3 regions of the Rhizobium sp. 862_C5_N1_2 genome follow, and region 2 is predicted to be linked to each of the others. Evidence: riboswitches for the same ligand, from Rfam matches in the RefSeq annotation. Region 2 holds a riboswitch; each other region holds the start of a gene.
The links. A riboswitch is a leader RNA that binds a small molecule or an ion and turns the genes downstream of it on or off. The one in region 2 is predicted to bind cobalamin.
Positions count from the first base shown of each region.

Region 1: another riboswitch for cobalamin. It lies ahead of bluB (5,6-dimethylbenzimidazole synthase); the one in region 2 lies ahead of ACD590_RS13000 (ABC transporter substrate-binding protein).
Region 3: another riboswitch for cobalamin. It lies ahead of fdhA (formaldehyde dehydrogenase, glutathione-independent); the one in region 2 lies ahead of ACD590_RS13000 (ABC transporter substrate-binding protein).

Region 1 covers NZ_JBPWPT010000001.1:2,192,057-2,198,274, reverse strand. The annotation lists gene ACD590_RS11095 (MFS transporter) at 1-1,136, opposite strand, end outside; cobalamin riboswitch at 1,311-1,498, shown strand; gene bluB (5,6-dimethylbenzimidazole synthase) at 1,541-2,227, shown strand; partial or broken gene ACD590_RS11085 (molybdopterin-dependent oxidoreductase) at 2,224-2,901, shown strand; gene ACD590_RS11080 (phosphatase PAP2 family protein) at 3,011-4,195, opposite strand; gene ACD590_RS11075 (PhzF family phenazine biosynthesis protein) at 4,727-5,569, opposite strand; gene ACD590_RS11070 (SDR family NAD(P)-dependent oxidoreductase) at 5,877-6,218, shown strand, end outside.
Region 2 covers NZ_JBPWPT010000001.1:2,562,295-2,568,512, forward strand. The annotation lists gene ACD590_RS12980 (HIT family protein) at 1-87, shown strand, start outside; gene ACD590_RS12985 (hypothetical protein) at 84-647, opposite strand; gene ACD590_RS12990 (ABC transporter ATP-binding protein) at 746-1,510, opposite strand; gene ACD590_RS12995 (FecCD family ABC transporter permease) at 1,507-2,538, opposite strand; gene ACD590_RS13000 (ABC transporter substrate-binding protein) at 2,544-3,560, opposite strand; cobalamin riboswitch at 3,739-3,993, opposite strand; gene blh (bifunctional sulfur transferase/dioxygenase Blh) at 4,135-5,415, opposite strand; gene ACD590_RS13010 (DsrE family protein) at 5,598-5,966, opposite strand; gene ACD590_RS13015 (AraC family transcriptional regulator) at 6,057-6,218, shown strand, end outside.
Region 3 covers NZ_JBPWPT010000004.1:274,455-280,672, forward strand. The annotation lists gene ACD590_RS34075 (GlxA family transcriptional regulator) at 1-953, shown strand, start outside; gene ACD590_RS34080 (LysR substrate-binding domain-containing protein) at 928-1,803, opposite strand; gene ACD590_RS34085 (DMT family transporter) at 1,917-2,822, shown strand; cobalamin riboswitch at 2,984-3,183, shown strand; gene fdhA (formaldehyde dehydrogenase, glutathione-independent) at 3,404-4,594, shown strand; gene ACD590_RS34095 (transporter substrate-binding domain-containing protein) at 4,781-5,587, opposite strand; gene ACD590_RS34100 (putative bifunctional diguanylate cyclase/phosphodiesterase) at 5,693-6,218, shown strand, end outside.

The sequences.
Region 1 (6,218 bases), 370 kb from region 2:
GCCTGGCTGCTGTCGGCATCATCGACATCGCCGAAGGCCATGGCGTTGACGCCGGAGAAAGCCATGGAGCGGAACAGGCCGCCGATCAGCAGGCAGGCCATGATCAGGAACAGTGGCGTTTCGGCGGTGAACAGGCCGTTGATGCCGAGGAAGATCGCCGCCAGCAAGGTGGTGAGGGAGATCACCGTGCGGAAGCCGAAGGCATTGAAGGTGCGCGAGGCGGCGAATTTCGAGCCCATGGAGCCGAGCGCGCTGACGAAGGTGACCGAGCCCGATTGCAGCGGCGTCAGGCCGAAGCCGAGCTGGAGCATCAGCGGCATCAGGAAAGGCAGGGCGCCAAGTCCCATGCGGAAATTCGAGGCGCCGAGGATTGCCGCCCGGAACATCGGGTAACGGAACATCTTCGGATCGAGAAGCGGATAGGGCACGCGGCGGGCATGCAGGAGGTATAGGAGGCCGGCAAGGATGCCGATCGCAACGGTGACGTAACCATAGATAACGGGCACGGCCGGCAGGCTGATCACCGACAGGCCGAAGACGAAGCCGGAGAAGCCGAGGCCGCAAAGAAAGAAGCCGGGGAAATCCATCGGCCGGGGACTGCGTGGCTCAACCGCCGGCAGGAAACGGGTGACGAGGATGATGCCGAGCACGCCGATCGGGACGTTGATCCAGAAGATCCAGTGCCAGGTGAGGTAGGTGGTGAGGAAGCCGCCGATCGGCGGACCCATGATCGGACCGATCAACGCTGGAATGGTGAGCCAGGCCATGGCATCGACGAGTTCGTGACGCGGCGTTCCCCGGACCAGCAGCAAGCGGCTGACCGGCGTCATCATCGAGCCGCCGGCGCCCTGGATCAGGCGTGAGATGACGAAGGCCGTGATCGAATTGGAAAAGGCGCAGGCGATCGAACCGATCATGAAAACGAAGATCGCCATGCGGAAGATGTTGCGTGCGCCGAAACGATCGGACATCCAGCCGCTGATCGGGATGAAGATCGCCAGCGCCACGAGATAGCTGGTAACGGCGAGCTTCAGCGCGATCGGCGAGGTGCCGATATCGGCTGCGATCGCCGGTAGGCTGGTGGCGATCACCGTCGAATCCATCTGTTCCATGAACAGGGCGACCGCAAGGATCATGGGCGTGAGGCGGGGCACGGGCAACCAAAGTGCAAAGAGAAAAAGTGCGGCGCCATGGGCGTCGGTCAGGATCGGTTTGTTTCTAAGGCAGCGATGCGCCTCTGTCCATGAAGTCGATGTCGCATGCAACGTGTCGGCGGTATGAGGGCCGGCTTGCCGCCGCCGCGCTTTCCTGAAATAGATGCGCCGTCAGGTGCCCGCCGTCCAGGCGGGAGAATCGGGAATCCGGTGCAAAGCCGGAACGTGCCCAACGCTGTAAGGCTGACGCTTGCCGCTTCATCACGCCACTGGCTTTTTGCCGGGAAGGCTGCGGCAGACGGATGACGCCGAGTCAGAAGACCGGCCTGGCTAGATAGACCGATCCGCGCGGACGGCGGGGCGGTTGCGTTGTTGGGGATTTGACGATGCGACCCTTTGATGATGATGCCCTTTCGGCGGCGTCCGGTTTTTCCTTGGCCGAACGCGAGGCCGTCTATCATGCGATCATGACGCGGCGCGACGTTCGCAGCCAGTTCCTGCCCGATCCCTTGCCGGATGACCTTGTGCAGCGGCTGCTGACGGCTGCCCATCATGCACCCTCCGTCGGCTTTATGCAGCCGTGGAATTTCATTCTGGTGAAAAGCGCAACCGTGCGGGCGCGCGTCCGGGATGCTTTTGCGAGGGCCAACGAGGAGGCGGCGCTGATGTTCGAAGGCGAACGGCGGCAGGCCTACCGCTCGCTCAAGCTCGAAGGCATCGTCGAGGCGCCGCTCGGCATATGCGTGACCTGCGATCCTACCCGCAGCGGCAGCGTCGTGCTGGGGCGCACGCACAATCCCAGGATGGATAGCTATTCCACAGTCTGCGCCATCCAGAATCTCTGGCTTGCGGCGCGGGCGGAAGGGGTCGGGATCGGCTGGGTCAGCATCTTTCATGAAAGCGACCTGAAGAGCATTCTCGGTATACCCCAGCATATCGAGGTGGTCGCCTGGCTCTGTGCCGGTTTCGTCGACCGGCTCTATGACGAGCCGGAACTGTCCGTCAAAGGCTGGCGGCAGCGGCTGCCGCTCGAGGAACTCGTCTTCCATGATGGATGGGGACTGAACACCTAGAGGTCGTCTTCTTCGGCACCGACAAAGGCGAGGTCACGATTCGCGACATCAAGATGCAACAGAACTTCGCTCGCAGCATGTCGCTCGCAGACGCGATGAACCCCGACAATCTGCTCTGCTACGAAATGAACGGAGCGACCCTGCCTGCCCCCAACGGTTTCCCGCTGCGGCTGATAACTCTGGGCTGGTACGGGATCGCCAACGTCAAGTGGCTGAAGGGCATCGAGGTTCGCGACACCCGCTTCATGAGCCTGCTGATGGGCCGCGACTATGTCACCATCCGGGAGGAAGAGCACAAAGGCGAGACCGTGCGGGCCGAGACCTCGGTCGGCCGGGCCTTGCTGAAATCCGCGCCCGCCAAGGTCACGCGCAACGACTCGGGTCACCGGGTCGTCGGCGCAGCCTGGGGTGCACCGATCGACCGGGTCGAACTGAAAATTGATCAAGGGCCCTGGATGCCGGCAGTCATCGATCACAGCGAGGAGGCCGAATACGCCTGGAAGATTTGGTCACTGGATTGGCCAAATCCCTCGCCTGGAGAACACACGGTGACCTCGCGCGCGATCAGTACCGCAGGGCAAATTCAACCGGCGATGGACGATCCCTTGATCGCCAAAAAGCACACATACTGGGAAAGCAATGGCCAGGTGACGCGCCGCATCCGCATCGTTTGAGAAACGTTGCTGCCTCGCACGTCGGCTGCTGAGTGAACGGAACGTTCCACCGAGAACCCTTCGCTTAGGATTGCGACATTTCGGGAGAAAGGCGCTAGCGGCCCTTCCGCTAGTCTGCCCCGTCTTTTTTTGCCCGCTCGATGAATTTCCCGGCGACTGCTTTGCCAAGTGCGGCACCGGCCCGGTTGTCCATTTCATAGTGGATGCCGGCCCAGATGCGGGAATCGCCCGCTTCCTTGCCGACCGTTCGGATGAACTCCGCCTGGTCGGGGAACAGATAGGCAAGCACCTCGCATCGGGCAGTCGACAACGTGGAGTGATTCGACGGATAACTGGGATGGGCCGGCACTGCGAACAGGGGAGTGATGCTCGGGTCAAGCATGTTGGGCCGCAGGTACCAATAAGCGTATTTCCCGTCGTTGCTTGCAATGTAGGCGTCGTAGTAGACCGTTGCGAGCATCGCGTAAGCCCGTGCGGCGCGCGGCGGGTTCGAATCCGTCTTGTCCTCGAACATCCACTTGCTGGCATAGTCATACCAGTCTGTGAACAGGCCGGATGGACTTTGCCAGTAGAACGCCTTGTAGCTGTTGGGGAATTTTCGCTCAAACTGGCGGACTGCATCCGTCTCGGCCTTCACGGCCGCAGACTTGCAGTCGGGCGGAGTCGGTGGCCTGAATTCATCGGCTGTCTCGAGCAGGATCGGCTTCCAGTTTGGCATGGTTGCATTGGCGGGTTTGTCTCCGACCCACATGCACGGCCCGGTCGGCACGGTGCCGGTCCAGACGGCATCGGAGCCGTCGGCCTTTGCCCGCGCAATCACTTGCTCTGCCACGCGTCGCCCCAGTTCCAGGCCGGCGGATGAATCGCTTGGGAACTGGACACCGGCAAGGACACGCGACTGTGCGGCTTCTTCGGCCATCGCCTGGAACGACGACGCCTCGTCGGGAAAGAAATAGGCAAGAACGGTCGCGGCGGCGGCGGCGGCGGCCGCGTGTTCGGATGGATAAGCGGGACTCCGAGGCGTAGGCAGCGCAGTCGGCAGTGTCGTATCCACCTCGCTCGGGCGGGGGCGATTGTAGAAGTATTTCGACTCCCAAGCCGCGATGGTGGCGTCGTAGACCGCCATCGTCAAATAGGTGTAGACGCGATGCGCATTGGGGATCGTCTGGTTTGCGAGAAGACGGTTGTTGACCAGGTCGATCCATCGATAGCCGGGCGAACCGGCGTCCCAGAATGTGATCTTGGCGGCGACCTGCGCATCGTTCTTTGCGACAAGTTCGCGAACCTGCTCCAACTCGGTTGCGGAAGTATCCGGTGGGGGCGGGACTCGGAAGTCTTTGCCCGACGTGATTACCCACGTCTTCCACATTCCAGCGTTTGGCTCTATCTGATCCGATTGGGCGAAAGCGAAGTTCCCTGACAAAAGGATTAGCGCGCAGGCCCTGCTAAAGCCGCTAAGCATTTTCGACCCCCATAGTTGATCCCCGGCCCAAAGACGGAAGGTTTTCTGTTTTGACGGCCGTCCCATTTTCTATTTTAGCCCGCTCTAATTATACCGCGAAGCGCTGCCAAGTGAAAGGATCAATGAGAGCAGGATCAAGGAGGCCGCTCTAGCCAAGATCGATCCGTATAATGGACAATCGCCTGGCCGGTTCAGGGCTGGCGACAAGCTATTGGCGTTTTTAGACAAACTCTGATCCCTGCCGGAGCTAGGGACATCGCGGTGAGGGCCGCGACGTCCATGCCGACCCCACCAATTATCGAGGAACTTTCAGTAGGCAGGAAAGCGCCAATTGCAGTCATCGGCCTCAGGTCGATGACTGTCTTAGAGGATAGCTTTTCCGTTTATGCAGGTAACGACATTGCCGCCAACCCAAATATCTTCAGATTCGAGCCGGACATGAACCCGCCCTGACCTGCCCAAGACCGTCCCTTGCGCAGCGATGTATGAAGGCGGCGCGAGATTTGCGGAAATGAGCCATTTTGCCAAACCCGCATTTAGGCTACCAGTGACTGGGTCTTCGTAACCAGCGGCGGTGAAGGCGCGGACCTCGAAATCCACACCATCGACGTCCCCCAAACATGGTGCAATCAGGCCTACCCTTAGTCCGGAAATACTCTGGTAGTTCGGACGGACACGTAGGACATCGTCTCTGCTTTTCAGGAGCAAGGCCATCCAACCGGGACCGTTGTCTACCCAACTCGCATCGACTATCATCTCAGGTGACAGACTTAGACCGCTCATAACTCGTTTCATTAGATCGTTATCGATATGTCCAGTCTTGATCAAATCTGGAGCCAGAAATGAGAGGATATCGCCGTCTCTTCTGATCCGGATCAAACCCGCCTGACATTCCTGGATGACAACTGGCTGCTTTGGCTTTCCGCCCAAGGTCAGCCATGCGTGGCAGCTACCCAAAGTCGGGTGTCCGGCAAAGGGTAGCTCCTGATGCGGCGTGAAAATTCTGACGCGATAATCAGCATCCGGGACCGTCGGCTTTAGGAGGAAGGTCGTCTCGCTTAGATTGGTCCAGTTGGCAAACTTGGCCATCGTTGATGTATCAAGATCGTCCGCATCCACTACCACCGCAAGTGGATTTCCACCCATTCGCTCCGAGGAAAAAACATCAACCTGTTGAAACGATAGCTCTTTAAGATTGCTGTTCATAGCATCTCCTACTGTTCGAATAGCGTGCGCCAATGTCTATACACAAGGGGGCTGCAGAATGCCTTTCGGAGTAACGGATGCAGACAAAGATTTCCGCTTCGGGCATACCCGGTCTTCCAAAGCGTTCAAATTATGCCGAGCTTTTAATCCTTGATTACCGGAAATCTCGGGCTTTAGGGAATGGGCTCGGCATAGTTTCGGACTCGGGATAAATTCCTGACCTTCATATCGATACGCTGAAGGCGAAATCCCGGAATTTCCAATAGATATTCGGCTATCGGTGGCTCACTCGGAGGATAACGGCCCAATGAACATGATCGACTTGAAGGAACGGATCATCGTGATCACAGGCGGTGCGCGCGGCATCGGCTACGCTATCGCAGAGCGCGTCATCCAGTCCGGTGGCAAGGTGGCCATCTGGGACCTGAACGAAAACATGGCGAAGGACAGCGCTTCCGCTCTCGGATCTGGCACGGTCGCTTTCGGCGTCAACGTCGCAGATCCCGTATCAGTGAAAAATGCGGCGGCGGCGACCGAGGAGATTTTTGGCCGTATCGACGGCCTCGTCAATTCCGCCGGGATTACCGGTCCGGTCAAGCCCACGATCGAATACGATTTCGGTGAATGGAAAGACGTCGTCGATGTCTGC
Region 2 (6,218 bases):
GAGCCGCCACCGGTCAAAGGGCCATCGGTCTCAGAGGCCATCGAGCTGCTGCGGGAGACAATGCGGTTTTCGGCGCCTGAAGCCTAAGACAACACCGTTCCCGGCTGTCTTGCGACAAGCGCCCGGCTGGCCGCCGCGCCGGCATGCAGGCAGATGAGCCCGATCGCCGCCAGAGAATTGATTAGCAGAACATTCGCCACCACCGCTGCCGAAAACGCGCCCTCACCTGACGGAAGCACCGCCGTTGCAGCAAACAGCGCGCCTTCATAGGCAACGAACCCGGCCAGGAAGGCGCCGGCCATCGTAACGGTAAGATCTGTCGACAGACGAAGTACCCCGAGCGCCGTAGCCAGGCACGCAAATGCCGCGATACCGATCGCCAGACCCCAGGCATAACTGTCCCAGGTCTGGGGATAACCGAGCACGAGATATCCGACCATCTGGTTGGCAAGCCAGGCCAGCAGAACCGCCGTCACCGCCATCCGCCGGGGAAGAATGACAGCCGATACCGCCGCCAAGGCCACGAAGGGCGTTATGCAGGCGAAAAGCAGGCTGAGAGCGACGCTCGCACCTGAAATGACGACGACCCAGGCGACAGCGAAGCCGGGTGCGACAGGGCGCAGGGGAAGCTGATTTCGTTCGAGCATCTCGAAACTCCATTCGACCGCAAGAAATAATACGCCAGTCCGGGAAAAAGGCTAGCGAGGCCATACCTCCTCTTGAGATCGAAATTCCCCGCCATTCCTCAATCCATGACGTATTGGATATGATGCCGGCCGTGCACGGCCGATTTCTGGACATGGGCGCGAACGCCGAAGACCCGGCCGATCATATCCTCCGTCAGCACCTCCTCCGGCGCCCCCGAGGCGACGACCTCGCCTTTCTGAAGCACCGCCAGCCTGTCGCAGAACATCGCCGCCAGATTGAGATCGTGCAGTGCGACGATGCAGGTGATGCCGAGCTTCGAGATCAGCGAGAGAATGTCGAGCTGATGCTGGATATCGAGATGGTTGGTCGGCTCGTCGAGCAGCAGTTCGCTCGGCGCCTGCGCCAGCGATCTGGCAATATGGACGCGCTGGCGCTCACCGCCCGACAGCGTCTGCCAGAGCTGGCCCGCCCTCTCCCGCATGCCCGTCCGCGACAGGGCCTCGTCGACGGCTGCGTCGTCTCCGGCGCCCCAGGACGACAACAGCCCGCGATGCGGCGTGCGGCCGAGCCGCACCACGTCGCGCACCGTCAATTGCGTATCCGTCGTCGTCTGCTGCTCGACGAAGGCGACGCGCCGCGCAAGCGCTGCGCGCGACAGCGAGGATATATCGTCATCACCCAGCCGGATGACGCCGCTGCGAACCTTGCGCAGCCGGCAAATCAATCTGAGAAGGCTCGATTTGCCGGAACCGTTCGGCCCAAGCAGGCCGAACACCTTGCCCCTTTCCACCGTTAGGCTGACGCCGTTGACGATGACGGTATCGCCGGCGGCAAAGCTTACCTCGTCGACGCTGATGCTCATGCATTCCCTCGCACGCGATAGAGGATGATGGCGAAGGCCGGCGCGCCGAAGAGTGCGGTGACGACGCCGATCGGCAGGATTTGCTGCGGTATGATGACGCGCGAAACAATATCGGCGCCGACCATGTAAATCGCACCGCCGAGCGCTGTTGCCGGCAGCAGCCGCCCATGCCCCGGCCCGACGAGGAAGCGGGCGGCGTGAGGGATGACGAGGCCAACGAAGCCGATCGAACCCACCATGCTGACGACGCTTGCCGTCATCGCCGCCGTCATGCCGAACAGCACGATTTGGACGCGGCGTACGGCAATGCCGAGCGAGGCGGCAGCATCCGTGCCAAAAGCGAAGGCGTCCAGCGCCCGCACATGGGCCATGCAGATGATGAAGCCGGCAAGCGCGATCGGCACCGACAGATAGACATCGGGCCAGCGCACGCCACTGAGCGAACCCAAAAGCCAGAACAGGATGCCGCGCGCCTGCTCGGCATTCGCCGAAGTCGTCACGATGTAGGAGGTCAGCGCATTGAAGAGCTGCGAACCGGCGACGCCGCAAAGGATGATGCGCTCGCCGCTTCCTCCCGCACCCGTTGCCAGGAAGCCGACCAGCAGAAAGGCGATCACCGCACCGATGAAGGCGCCGCTCGAGAGGCCGAGAATACCGTAGCCGAAGCCGAGGATCATCACGCAGACGGCGCCCGTCGAGGCGCCGGCGGAGATGCCGAGCACATAGGGTTCGGCCAGCGGATTGCGCAGCAGCGCCTGCAGGATCGCACCGGAGAGCGAGAGCGATGCGCCGGCGCTGGCCGCGACGAGCGCGCGGCTCAGACGATAATCCCAGACGATGCCCTGGTGGATGCGGCTGATCTCGAAATTCGTTCCGAACAGCCGGTTCGAGACCGCCTCCGCCGTGGTCGCAACGGGAATTGCGATCTCGCCGATGGAAACGGCAAGGCTGATCATCAGCCCGAGCAGGAGAAGTGCTACAATGGTGAGCGCGGCAAGCGCCCACCATCCCTGTTGCCTGACCGACATTGCCTTCACTGCGCCAGGCCGAAGGACTTGATGCCGTTCGCCAATGTCTCGATGCCATCGATCGTGCGGATCGTCGGGTTCATCGACTGCGCGTCCATCATCACGAAGTGCTTGTTTTTGACCGCGTCGAGCTCCTTGGTCACAGGGTCGTTCTCAAGAAAATCGACCTTGACCTTAGGATCGTCAGCCGCGTAACGGCGGCGGTCCATGGTCGCGAGCACGATGACGGCAGGGTTCGCCTGGGCGATGGTTTCCCAACCGACCAGCGGCCATTCCTCTTCCGTGGTGACGACGTTCTTCGCACCGATCGTCTTCAGGATATAGGCGGGCGCGCTGTTCTTGCCGGCGATGAAGGCATCGCCGTTGACCTCTTTGCTGGAGAACCAGAAGACGACGGGCAAGTTCTTGCCCGATGCGCCCGATATCGAAGCGACGGCATCCGCCTCGCGCTTCTTCAGCGCCGAAATCAGCGCATCGCCGCGGTCCTTCACGTCGAAAATCTCCGAGAGCTCGGCGACTTCCTGGTAGATCAGCTCCATCGTGAACAATTCCCCGCGCACGCCGTCGCCGCCATCGGTGTTGACCTTGGCGACGCAATCCGCCGGCGCGAGATATGTATTGATCCCGAGATCCTTGAACTGCTCCCGCTTGCCGACGGAGCCCTGCGCGCCGACATGCCATTCGAACTCGGCCGCCACTAGGTCGGGCTCCTGCCCGACGACGGATTCGAAGCTCGGATCGTTGTCGGCAAGTCGCTTTATCTTGCTGTTGGCCTCGGCATATTGCGGCAGGACTGGACCGACCCAGACGGCCGTCCCGGCGACCTTGTCGGCAAGGCCGAGCGAGAAAAGAATTTCGGTCATGCCCTGGCCGATCGAAACGATCCTGGCGGGCGCCTTCTGAAAAGTCACCTGCTGGCCGCAATTACTGACGGTCAGGGGGTAGTGGGTCGCGGCAAGGCTTGGTGCCGCAAGGCCGGCGAGCCCGAAGGCAAATGTCATGGCGGCGAGAATCTGGCGCATGGAAAACCTCGATGAAGGAAAAAATGACGGCCGTTCCGCGCATGTGCGCGGACCGAAAGCACGCTTAGGCGTGCCCTAGCCGCAGGAGGCCCAATCGAGACGGATGCATGCCGGAATTCGGCGAAGGTTCAGCAGGTCAATCATATCTGTTCCTTGTCCGGGCATCCCCGCCCGGTTGATTGGATCGTGATTGACGGCAGGTCTCCTGGCTTGCGGATATCCGTCGTTACATCCGCCTTCCCGCGATATCCGCAGTGGCAGGGCCATGGGCCCTTCAGAGATGGCCAGTCGCTGGCCACTCCTGAGATGATCGACAATCCGCTTACAGTTGCGGGGGCAGCCACGGTCTCGGTCCCTACTGGGTCGTCCTCACCGTGTTCCCTATTAATCCCCTTGGAGTCATCTTCAGGGAACCGTCGAACCCAGTTACGTCGCAGACCTGCACGACGTCAATGATGATTCCGAAGGAGCCATCCCACCAGCGGATAAATATGTTGCGATCGCCTCCGCCCGCCGCATCGCCGAAGCCTACCGCACCTGGGGCAAAGGCGCCCACTCCCAGCCCCGGCCGCCTCTACAACGCATCCAGCGGTATCTTCAAATACCGCCGGCCGTTCCCCTCCGGCTCGGGCAACCGCCCGCCGCGAATATTGACCTGCAGCGCATGCAGCATCAGCTTCGGCTTCGGCAGCGTGCGGTCGCGCGCCTGGCGCAGCGCGATGAAGCCGGCCTCGTCGATGCCTGCGATATGAGGATTGGCGCTTTTCTGGGCGGTCACCGTGCTTTCCCAGCGCGGGTGGCGGCCGCCGGGCTGGTAGTCGTGGCCGGAAAAGAGCCGGGTCTCCTCGGGCAGCAATAGGATGGCCTGGATCGAGTGCCAGAGGGCACTGGCGCTGCCGCCCGGAAAATCGGTTCGCGCCGTGCCGGAATCCGGCGTGAACACTGTGTCGTGCACGAAGGCGGCGTCGCCGATTACATAGGTCACTGAGGCGAGTGTGTGCCCGGGCGAAAACATCACGCGGGCTTTAAGCGCACCGATCTCGAAGGTGTCGCCATCGGCAAACAGCTGGTCCCATTGCGAGCCGTCGGTTTTAAGCGCCGGCCAGTTGTAGATCTCCTTCCAGAGCGTCTGGACGTCGGTGACATGAGCGCCGATCGCGGTCGGCGCACCGGTCTTTCCGTTGATGTAATGCGCGGCGGAGAAATGATCGGCATGCGGATGCGTGTCGAGGATCCACTCGACCGTCAGCCCTTCACTTTTGATATGAGCGAGGATGGCGTCGGCATTGGCCGTTCCCGTCGCCCCCGACATTTCGTCGAAATCGAGCACTGGGTCGATGATGGCGCAGCGTTTCGTCGCCGGGTCGGAAACGACATATTGCACAGTGGAGGTGCGGGGCTCGAAGAAGGCCTTCACATGAGCCGCCTGCCCTGCCCGCTTCTCCAGAAAGCGGCGCGCGCCGGCAAGATCGAAGCCGAGGTTTTGACCGAAGGCCTCGACATCTCCGGGCTTCATCCGGCCGTCGAGCACCTCGCCCAGCGCGTAGAGCGTCAATGCCCGTGTGCCGCTCTTGCAATGGGCGACGACCGGTCCCTTCGCCTGCGCCATCGCCGCCTGGAAGGCGCGGATATCGGCCTCGGTGATCTCGGTCCCCTTCACCGGCACGAAGCTGTAGGCGAGCCCGGCGGCGGCGGCGGAAGCCTTTTCCGAGGTATTGCCCGGCTGCCCCGGCTCCTCGCCATCCGGCCGGGCATTGATGACGGCGGCAAAGCCATCAGCCGCGAAGGCGGCAAAACCTGCGGCGTCGGGCTGCCCCGCCACCGATATCAGCTCATTGACCCTCACGGATGTCATCGAAGCCCCCGCGCTGCCCGCACCAGGCATTATCGCACGTATATCGACACAATCTCACAAGTATATTGCCGAACGCAAGAATAGGCGCTTGGTATTTCTCTGCACCTGTCGCCGATCCGCAAAGCCTGACGAAACCGGCGGGAGACGCCGCCCAAACTCCCGCCCATCCCGGCCGAGTATCGTCAAAACGACAGCGTCGCAGCACCTTCCTTGATCTCGGCATGCATGGCGCTGGCGCCGACGATGACGACACCGTCGAGCAAGTCTTCCTGCGTGTAGCCGCGCGAGGTCACGCAGGGCGGGCAAGCCCAGATCGTGCCGCCGCGCTGCTGGAAATTCTCGATCAGGCTCGACAGCGGATCGAGCGGCGGCACATGCGTCATGCGCTGGCCGCCCTTGCGCACCAGGTCGATCCCGGTGCTGGTGAGGAACACCGAGACCTTCAGCCCGGCGGTGATGCCGCCATTGGCAATGGTGAAGGCGACGGAGGACAGTTCGGATTCGATGCCTTTGGTGACGAGCACGACCAGTTTGTCGCTTTGGGTTTGCATAGTATTCTCCCGTTTGTCAGGGTGAACAGCGTTCACCCGGTTTGAACGAGCTGATGATAGGAGGGTGCGCGGGGCGCGTATTTGGCCGGAATGCGTGAAGCCTTGTCCGAAAATCCAGGCGCTGCGGGTGTCGCGCGTGACGACGTGCTGTCGGCGCTGCTGTCGACGATCCGCCTGTCGGGATCACTGCAGTTCTGCTTCATGCCGACGGGCGACTGGCAGACCGATGCCACGCCGGCCTTGGCGAGCCTT
Region 3 (6,218 bases), on a different contig from region 2:
TCGTCCTGCCGGACGCGAACCTGATCCTGATCGCCTCGGTCATCGAGCCGCTGCGCGGTGCCAACCGCATTTCCGGCAGCGAACTCTATCGCTGGCGGCTGCTCACGCCGGACGGAGCACCGGTCCCGACCACCAGCAATATCGCCGTGCCCGCACAAGGCGCTTTCAAGGCGACGACCGAGGATACGCCGCTATTCGTGCTTGCCAGTTACAACTGGCGCCACAGCGCGACGCCGGCCCTCAAGATGCAGCTCTCCCAGGCTGCCCGCTATCGCACGGTGATTGCCGGCATCGAGTCCGGCACATGGCTGCTGGCGGAAGCAAGCCTGCTCGACGGACTGCCGGCGACCGTCCACTGGGAGGACTACGAGGATTTTGCGCTGGCCTATCCTGAGGTGCGGGCCGTCAAGGATCGTTTCGTCATCGACGGCAAGCGGCTGACGACCTCCGGTTCGCTTCCAACCGTCGACCTGATGCTGGAAGTGATCAGGCAGCGGCAGGGTTATTCGCTGGCGCTCGAGGTCAGCCGGCTGTTCCGCTATGAGCAGCCGTCCTTCCATGCCGATGAGTCACTTTCCGCAGCCTCGGCTGGGTTGCGCATGCACGATCCCCGTGTCGCGCAAGCGGTGCGGCTGATGGAGGAGCATATCGAGCAGCCTCTGATTCTTACGCGGCTCGCCCGCAGGGTGGGCATCAGCGCCCGACATCTGCAGGATCTTTTCCAGCAGAGTATCGGCGCGCCGCCGCATGTGCATTATCTCGCCCTGCGCTTGAATGCGGCCCGCCGCAAGGTGATCGAGACGACGGCCTCCTTCGCCGACATCGCGGCGGCAACCGGCTTCAACTCGGCCTCAGCCTTTGCGAGAAGCTACCGGGCGAGTTTTTCCGAAAGCCCGTCGGAGACCCGGCGCCGCTTGCGGCGCCGCATCACGTCATCGGAGGTGCGGGCATAGGCTGGAATGCGTCCCGTATCATTTCGGCAAGTTCCCGAACGGCCTCGCTGGAACGGTAAGTGCTCCGGCGGAGCACGACCTTGGAGGAATCGACCGGCGGGAAACCGTCTTCGGCGGTGAGTTCCCGGCAGCCGGGCGGAATGCTGCTGCGGGAAAGCGTGGTGACGGCAAGGCCTGCGGTCACGGCATTCTTCAGCCCCGAGCCAGTATCGGCGATGAAAGCGATTCGATAGTTGCGGCCGATCTGCTCCAGCGACCGGAGCGCAAAATCGCGTGACCAGGTGGAGTTGCGATAGGTCGCTATCGGCAGGGGATCGATGTCGTGCAGCCTGTGGACCATCGATGTGACCCAGACTGTGGGATCGATACAGATGACCTCGCCTTTCGTCTCATCGCTCCAGTCGAAAACGACGGCCAGATCGAGCTCATCCCGCTCGAGGGCGGCCAGGTTGCGAACTGTGTAGTCGCAGGACACGGTGACCTCGACGGCCGGGTGGCGTACGGCGAAAGCAGCAAGGGCTGCCGGCAGCACCGTCTGGCTGTATTCCTCCGGAATTCCGATGCGCACCGGTCCGTCCAGCGGTTTGCTCCGGATCGTCGCGGCGGCCTCGTTCAGGAGGTCGATTATCCTGCGGGCGTAGGGGACGAGCTGTATGCCCTGGCGCGTCAGCAGCACGCCGCGGGCGCCCCGCTCGAACAGAGCTTCGCCGATCGTCTGCTCAAGCCGCTTGATCTGAGTGCTGACCGCCGACTGCGTCCGCCCGATGCGCTGGGCAGCCGCGGAGAAATTGGAAGTCTCGGCAACGACCAGGAAGGTTCTGAGCAGGTCGCTCTCAATCGGCTCGTGCATAGGAATAGCCATAGAAAAAATCGATGGTAGCTATCTCTACTATTCGTTTGTCTAATGTCAATTCTTGGCGCAGAAAAGAACCGCGTTCGACTTCCTTCTTTGAGAATATCTGCGTGACCATTGAAAATCCGGCCAGACGCCTCGCAGGCAGCGAGCACGAGAAGGGTGTGCTTCTCATCATTGCCGCGACGCTTGCCTGGAGCGCGAGCGGCGTCTATTCGCGGCTCCTGACGACCGACGTATGGACGGCGATCGCCTGGCGGTCGTTGTTCGGCGGCCTGTTTCTGCTGATCCCCTGCCTTTTCCTCGAAGGGGGCATCTCACGGCAGCAATGGCGATCCGTCTTCCATCCGTCAGGTCTTGCGATGATCGCATGCCAGACCTTCAGTCAGGTATGCTTCATCGGGGCGCTTTACATGACCACCGTCGCCAATGTGACGATGATCTATGCGACCGCGCCCTTCATCGCGGCACTGCTCGGGTGGGTCATCCTCAGGGAGAGGGTCTCCAGGCGGACGCTGATTGCCGGCGGCATCTCGCTCTTCGGCGTTGCGGTCATCGTCGCCTCGTCGATCGGCGGCGGGACCGGTTGGGGCGACCTGCTGGCGCTCGGCATGACGGCGTCCTTCGCGCTCGTCATCATCATTCCGCGCATCAGTCCCGACGTGCCGAGCCTGCCGCCGACCGTGGTCAGCGCTTTCCTGACACTTGCACTCTTCGCTCCGTTCGGTTCGGTCGGCTCGCTCGACCTGCACAACTGGATCGTCCTCGCCGCCTTCGGCGCGACCAATTTCTCCCTGGCGCTGGTGCTCTTCCTTGCCGGGGCGAAGCGGATGCCGCCGGCGGAGGCGGCGCTGATCGGCACGATGGAAATCGTGCTCACGCCCTTCTGGGTCTGGCTGTTGTTTTCCGAAGAGCCGCCCGTCGCCACCTTTTTCGGCGGCGCGATCATCCTCGGCGCCGTGTTCTGGCACACGGCAATCGACGTCAGCCGCAGCCGGCGACCGCATCGCGCCTAAAGCCTTTAGGCGGCGATCAAATCTTCCGGGACGATCCGGAAAACCGCCGTATTCGCGGGATCAATTATTTCTGCTACGCAGCGCTATTGCGACTTTGCCGACTGTCGTCTTTGAGTTGCGCCCATGTCGTTTTCTTGATCGCTGTTTTACGTCAGGCATGGTTTGCTTGTGGTGTTCAAGGCGCTATCTCGCAAACTGGCGAAATGGACCATTGGGACGCTGGCCTGACGCCGGCGCCGCCCCGCAGCGGTAGAAGAACTGAAATCCTCAAGGAAATCGCCGGATAGACATCCGGAAAGATATCGAGATGGATCGAAAGGAGATTCTGGAGCCGGAAACCAGCTCTTGGCACAGCAAATCGACGGATTGCGGCAGACGATCACGAGCGGAACGACAGGCGAAAACCATGGCGTTCACTCCTCTTCTCCATCCAATCTGTCCCTTTTGCAAATCTGAATATCGCCCGATGCGGCGGTATCCTCGTGTTGTGGACCGGGCTGCAGAGGAGGCAGGCCGGAGGGAAGGTTGCCATCGACTGCATCGGTTGCAGATCGAGGCATTCAAACAAGTGGGAGGAATTCATGAGCAAAAATAGAGGCGTCGTCTATCTCCGGCCGGGCAAGGTTGAAGTTCGCGACATCGACGACCCGAAGCTGGAAGCGCCTGACGGCCGCCGCATTGAACACGGCGTGATTTTGAAGGTGATCTCGACCAATATCTGCGGCTCCGATCAGCACATGGTCCGCGGCCGCACGACGGCGATGCCGGGCCTGGTCCTCGGCCATGAAATCACCGGCGAGATCATCGAGAAAGGCATCGACGTCGAGATGCTCGAAATCGGCGATATCGTCTCGGTGCCTTTCAATGTCGCCTGCGGCCGATGCCGCTGCTGCAAGTCTCAGGATACCGGTGTCTGCCTGACGGTAAACCCGGCCCGCGCCGGCGGTGCTTACGGTTATGTCGACATGGGCGGCTGGATCGGCGGACAGGCGCGCTATGTCACCATTCCCTACGCAGATTTCAACCTGCTGAAAATCCCCGATCGGGATAGGGCAATGGCGAAGATCCGTGATCTCACCATGCTCTCCGACATTCTGCCCACCGGCTTCCATGGCGCAGTGCGTGCAGGTGTTGGGGTCGGCTCGACCGTCTATGTCGCCGGTGCCGGCCCTGTCGGCCTTGCGGCTGCGGCTTCGGCTCGCATTCTCGGCGCTGCTGTCGTGATGATCGGTGATTTCAACAAGGACCGTCTGGCGCATGCGGCGAAGGTCGGTTTCGAACCGATCGACCTGTCGAAGAGCGACCGTCTCGGCGACATGATCGCGCAGGTCGTCGGCACCAATGAGGTGGACAGCGCCATCGATGCGGTCGGCTTCGAGGCACGCGGCCACTCGGGCGGCGAACAGCCGGCGATCGTGCTCAATCAGATGATGGAGATTACCCGTGCCGCGGGTTCGATCGGCATCCCCGGCCTCTACGTTACCGAGGATCCGGGCGCCGTCGACAACGCCGCCAAACACGGCAATCTGTCGCTCCGCTTCGGCCTCGGATGGGCCAAGGCGCAGTCCTTCCACACCGGCCAGACTCCGGTGATCAAATATAATCGTCAGCTCATGCAGGCGATCCTCCACGACCGGCTGCCAATTGCCGATATCGTCAACGCCAAGGTCATTCCGCTCGACGATGCCGCCAATGGATATGAGAGCTTCGACCAGGGAGCGGCGACGAAATATGTCCTCGATCCGCACGGAGAGGTCGCGAAAGCCGCCTAGAGCAATTCCAGCAAAAGCGCGTAGCGGTTTTGCGTCCGGAATTGCGAGAAAACAAAGGGATAGAGCATTTCCGTGATTCGAAGAAAAACGGAAATGCTCTAGCGACTACGACTGAGGACTTTACCTGATAGGAATGGCCGGCGGAAAGCCGGCCATTCTGCATCGCACAACGATTTGATTGACGAACTACTGGATGCTGAACGGGAAATATTTTGCGTTGATCATGTCGTAGGTCCCGTCCGCCTTGATGCTCTTCAACGCTTCGTTCAGGCGCGCAAGACGCTCCTTGTCATCGAGGCGCAGCGCGATGCCGGCACCCTCACCGAAGTATGTGATGTCGACCAGATCCGGTCCTTTGAACTCGCAGCAGCTTCCTGCCTTGGTGTTGGCAATCCAGTCGTAGATGGCGAGTTTATCCTCGAGGATAATGTCGACGCTCCCGTCCGCCAGACCCTTGTACAATTCGGGCGAAGACCGAAACACCTTCTTTTTCATTTCCGGATAAAGATGGTTGGCATAGGATTCCTGCGCTGTCGACGATGTCACCCCAAGAATTTTATCGTTGAGGGCGGCGGGGCTGACATCGCTGATCGACGAATCCTTCCGGGCGATGAACACAGACGGGCTGTTGTAGTATTTTTCAGTGAAGGCAACCTTTTGACGCCGCTCAAGGCTCATCGACATGGATGAGATGATCGCGTCGTATTTGTCGGCAACGAGATCGGGGATAATGTCGTCCCACTTCTCGATGATAAATTGGCATTCGAACTTGCCAACCTCGCACAGCGCATTGGCAATATCGATGTCGAAGCCCTGAAGTTTGTTATTTGCATCGAGATAGTTGAAGGGCGGAAATGCACCTTCGACGGCAATTCTCATTGGCATGCGATCTTGCGCGGCCACCTCAAGCGGCGAGGTCGCGGCCAAAAAAATACCCATCCCGCCCGCCATCAGCGCTCCGCGCAGTATAGTCTGAATGGATATGCGCAACATCGTCGGGAGCTCCTCGGGGAATAGTCGATCTCGCCCCATAGTGCGCCGCAGCCTTTAATTCTACGTGAACGCTTCTTTGTTAGCGTCGGCCAATGCGCCCGTGTGGTGGTGTTCAGGGGTCTAGGCTTGCAGATCGTTCTTCCTTCCAGCTCCAAGACGTTTCAGCAATCCTGGATTGCCTCGGGAAGAATTCTGTTTCTGATTGCCGTCAGCGGACTTGGAGCGATCGGACTTGTTGTACTCTCGGCGCTCTGGGCAGGAACCGAAAGCGATGCTGCCGCCCTTGATCGACAGCGCCAGCTTGTGAATGCCCGCCTGCGGGAACAGGTCGATCAAGTCGCCCATGTCATCGGCCAGTTCGGCAACGGCTACCTCACACGTGTTTATCCGGCTGCCCGGTCAAGCGGAGGTTCCTCCAGCCTCGATGCCGTTCTGACAGCGGCCGCCGGGAGTGCGATCAGCCAGACCGCAATGTCCGCCTTCGGCTACGATCAGGCCTTTGTCGTCGACGAGAAGGCTCAACTGCTGATGCTGGCGGACGCCCAAACGGAAAAGCGTTATCGCTGGATGAAGCCTCTCTTTTTGCCTCTGCTTCAGGATGCCCGCCTCGGGGTGAGACCAGGCGCGGTTT